Regions from separate parts of the Pseudarthrobacter sp. YAF2 genome, predicted to be linked through region 1. Evidence: riboswitches for the same ligand, from Rfam matches in the RefSeq annotation. Region 1 holds a riboswitch; the other holds the start of a gene.
What was found. Region 1 has a riboswitch for thiamine pyrophosphate ahead of thiC (phosphomethylpyrimidine synthase ThiC). Riboswitches for the same ligand answer to the same signal wherever they lie in the genome.
Positions count from the first base shown of each region.

Region 2: linked by a shared signal. The riboswitch ahead of thiD (bifunctional hydroxymethylpyrimidine kinase/phosphomethylpyrimidine kinase) and the one ahead of thiC (phosphomethylpyrimidine synthase ThiC) in region 1 are both predicted to bind thiamine pyrophosphate.

Region 1 is NZ_JBFRDA010000014.1:18,623-20,808, forward strand. Features, by position in the region: gene AB4Y79_RS14915 (amidohydrolase family protein) at 1-695, opposite strand, end outside; TPP riboswitch at 776-883, shown strand; gene thiC (phosphomethylpyrimidine synthase ThiC) at 879-2,186, shown strand, end outside.
Region 2 is NZ_JBFRDA010000004.1:60,854-63,039, reverse strand. Features, by position in the region: gene thiD (bifunctional hydroxymethylpyrimidine kinase/phosphomethylpyrimidine kinase) at 1-814, opposite strand, end outside; TPP riboswitch at 822-919, opposite strand; gene AB4Y79_RS05755 (Rne/Rng family ribonuclease) at 1,065-2,186, opposite strand, start outside.

The DNA of each region.
Region 1 (2,186 bases):
TTGATGAGGGTGGGCACGATAGGCACGCCTTGTTCGGCGAACCGGGGCAGGTGGCGCGGCAGCAGCCCGGTGGCGTGCTCGATGCAGTCAACGCCGGCGTCGAGCATCTGGTCCAGGGTGTCCTCGGCGAAGCAGTGGGCCGTCACCCGTGCGCCTTCGTCATGCGCCGCACGGACGGCATCACGGACGACGGCGGCGGGAAAGGAGGGCGCCAGGTCACCGGCGCCCCGGTCGATCCAGTCCCCCACCAGCTTGACCCAGCCGTCCCCGCCCCGGGCCTGCTTGCGCACGGCCTCAACGAGGCCCTCGGGTTCGACTTCGTGCGCGAAGCCGCGCAGGTAGCGGCGGGTCCGGGCGATGTGCCGGCCGGCGCGGATCAGCACCGGGAATTCCTTGCCGCCCTGCATCCAGCGGGTATCGGCGGGCGAGCCCGCATCACGGACCAGGAGGGTCCCGGCGTTGACGTCGGCCAAGGCTTGTTCCTGCGCCACGGCGGCTTCCACCGGCCCGGCGGGGCCCAGGCCTATGTGGCAGTGGGCGTCCGCGAAGCCCGGCAGCACCCAGCCGTCAAGCACCCGGTCAGGCGGTGGAGCGGGCCGGTGGAAGGTGAGCCTGCCGTCCACCGACCAGAGTCCGTGCCGCACCTGGTCCGGCGCAGCCAGGACGGGTCCGCGAAAGTGAATGATTCCTGCCATCCGGGCGTCCTTTCGTTGCCCGGACAGGCTAGCATCATCGATTGTTACAACGGACTTACGGAGGGCTGTGGTAGCTTCGTTGCTGACCACACGGGTGCCCTTGCAGGGGCTGAGATCGGGCTGACGCAGCCTGCGACCGTTGAACCTGTCCGGGTAATGCCGGCGAAGGAAGTGAGTATTCCCTTGAGTACGCAAAACACCCAGTTGAACCCTGCCCGCACGCTGTCCGGTTCCGATTCGGCCAGCGGCCCCGGCACCGGATCCACTCCGCAGGTGACGCAGTCCCTGAAGTCACATTCCCTGGCCTGGATCGACGATGCCGGTTCCGGAATCCGGGTCCCGGTGACCGAAATTGCCCTGGAGCCATCACCCAACGGACGGCCGAACGCACCCTTCCGGACCTACCGGACGGCCGGGCCGGGAAGTGATCCTGTGCGCGGCCTGCAGCCCTTCCGCGCCGAATGGATTGTGGCGCGCGGGGACACGGAAGCCTACAGCGGCAGGGAACGCAACCTGCTCGACGACGGACGCTCGGCCGTGCGCCGCGGTGCAGCCTCTGCGGAGTGGAAGGGCGCCCGGCCGGTGCCCCGCCGCGCCGTCGACGGCAGGACGGTGACCCAGATGCACTACGCCCGGCAGGGCATCATCACGCAGGAAATGCGCTTCGTGGCGCTGCGGGAGAACTGCGACGTGGAACTGGTCAGGAGCGAGGTTGCCGCCGGGCGCGCCATCATCCCGAACAACATCAACCACCCCGAGTCCGAGCCGATGATCATCGGCAAGGCCTTCCTGGTGAAGATCAACGCCAACATCGGCAACTCGGCGGTGACGAGCTCCATCGCCGAGGAGGTGGACAAGCTCCAGTGGGCCACCCAGTGGGGCGCTGACACGGTCATGGATCTGTCCACGGGGGACGACATCCACACCACCAGGGAATGGATCATCCGCAACTCGCCCGTCCCGATCGGGACCGTCCCGATCTACCAGGCGCTGGAAAAAGTCAACGGCGAGGCCAACGCGCTGACCTGGGAAATTTTCCGGGACACCGTCATTGAGCAGTGCGAGCAGGGCGTGGACTACATGACCATCCACGCCGGCGTGCTGCTGCGGTACGTCCCGCTCACGGCCAACCGGGTGACGGGCATCGTCTCGCGCGGCGGCTCCATCATGGCCGGCTGGTGCCTGGCCCACCACCAGGAAAACTTCCTCTACACGCACTTTGACGAACTCTGCGAAATCTTCGCCAAGTACGACGTCGCGTTCTCCCTGGGCGACGGTTTGCGTCCCGGGTCGACGGCGGACGCCAACGACGCTGCCCAGTTCGCCGAACTCGACACCCTCGCCGAACTCACGCAGCGCGCCTGGGAGTTCGACGTGCAGGTCATGGTGGAAGGCCCCGGCCACGTGCCGTTCCACCTGGTCCGGGAAAACGTGGAGCGGCAGCAGGAGCTGTGCAAGGGCGCGCCGTTCTACACGCTGGGACCGTTGGTG
Region 2 (2,186 bases), on a different contig from region 1:
CCTCGAGCTGGCCCGAATTCTCAAGCGCCCCGGCAAGCCAGGGCTTGACCGTCCGCAGCGACGCCTCCCAGTCGCCCAGGCGGGCCTGGACCGTTGCCATGGCAGAGGACAGCGAACAGCCCGTGCCATGGCTGTTCCGGGTATCGATGCGGGTACCGGGCACTTCCACGACATCATGCGCCAGCACGCCGGCGGTGTTCACCAGCGCGTCCGGGCAGCTTTCGCCTGACAGGTGTCCGCCCTTGACCAGAACGGTGGCGCCGGTGGCATCAGCCAGGCGCCTGCCCTGGTCCAAGGCTGCTTCCCAGTCCCCTGCCGGCTCCTCACCCACCAGCATGGCGAGTTCCGGCAGGTTGGGGGTGATGAGGTGGGCAAGGGGCAGCAATTCCCGGAGGGCGGCTTCGGCGGATTCCTTCAACAGTCGGTCGCCGCTGGTGGCCACCATCACCGGGTCCAGGACCACGACGGCGGGACGCACCTTTTCGAGCCATTGGCGGACCGTGCGGATCACCGCTTCGTCACCGAGCATGCCGATCTTGACGGCGTCGATGGTGATGTCGTCGCTGACGGCATCGAGTTGCTGGGCCAGGAAGGGCGCCGGTGGAACGTGGACGGCCACAACGCCGCGGGTGTTCTGTGCGGTGAGTGCGGTGATGGCAGCCATGCCGTATCCGCCGTGGGCTGCAATGCTCTTGAGGTCCGCCTGGATTCCTGCGCCACCGGATGGATCGGAGCCCGCGATGGAGAGGACACGTGGCACCTCCCGGCCCACCGGACTCCCGGAGGGAGCCGTGGAGGCAGTTGGCAGGGGCATGGAAAGGGTCGAAGACAACAGACATCCCTTCGCCGGTACTAGCCGGACAGGTTCAACGGGTGTGGATCTCAGCCGGCCTTCTGCGCGGCACCCCGTGTCGGTTTCCCAGCCTAGCCGGTAGCCCCGGGCCGCGGTAAAGGTGACGGCCCCCGGATGCGGGAAGTCCCCGCCTGGTGGACTGTTCCCCCCGAAATAACGGGGGGAACGGTCCACGGGACGGGGACTTCATAGGCAACCTTTGACGCGCGGCCTAGAGTTCCGAGGCTGGAACGCCGACGCCGAGGATGATGGGTTCCTCTGACGGCTTGCCCGTATCAGCAGGCTTTGCCGTCTGCTGCTTCGCGGGTTCCGGGGCCTTGGCTGCGTGCGAGTGGCCGGTATTGGCGGCCTGCACGTTCTCATGGTGCTGGACAGCGGTTTCGTTGGCAGCACCCTGGGCCCGGCTGGCTGCCCGGTGGCGGCGCGGCCTGCGTTCGCGGGTCTGCTCCAGCGTGTGGTCGGAGTAGTCCTTCTCAGCCGGCGCTTGCCCGACGCGCGCCTGGGCTTCCCCGCCCTGCGGCAGGTGCTCCGGCGCGGTCTGTTCCGTTGCCGGCTCAGCGGCTCCGGCGTTCCCCGATGCGGCCTCAACGGGCGACGCCGGCTGGCCGAGGTGGGCGAATGCTTCCGCAAGCCGGTCCAGCGTCAGGGCAGGCCTGGGGTGCTGCTCCTCCGCATGCTCCACGAACGGAAGCGGGACTTTCTCGCCGCCAAAGGTCAGGACCGCCGCGGGACGCCCGTGGGCGTCGGCGTCGTGCGTTTCCCCGTCGGCTGCCGGAGCAGGCTGCACCGGCGTTTGCGGGGCGGGAGCCTGCTGTGCCGGCACCTGCCGGGCCGCGGCCAGCTCGTCGTCGTGCACGTGGGCCGCGTGGGCGGCGGCGGCGATGTTCGCCAGGGCAAGCCGGGTGGCCTCCGCCTTGGCGTGCCGCTCGGCGTCGGCGGGATCAGGCTGCACGGTGTGGACGTGCACCGCAGGTGCCGGTACCGACTCGGCCTGCTGGCCGCCGCGTCCGCGCCGGCGTTTGCGCTCGGTCCGGGGACCGGGCTGGCCGGCGTCGATCCGCTGCCCCTCGGGGCGGTGGGCTTCCCCACGGGCGTCGGGACGGTTGTCGGCGCGCTGGACGTGGTGTTCGGCCGCCACGATATTGGCCCGCCGGTGCTCCACGGGATCGTCGTGGGTCACCACGCCGCGTCCGGCGCACGCCTCACACTGCTCGCCGAAGACTTCCAGCAGGCCGGTGCCCATGCGCTTGCGGGTCATCTGGACCAGGCCAAGGGACGTGACCTCGGCGACCTGGTGCTTGGTCCGGTCGCGGCCCAGGCATTCCACCATGCG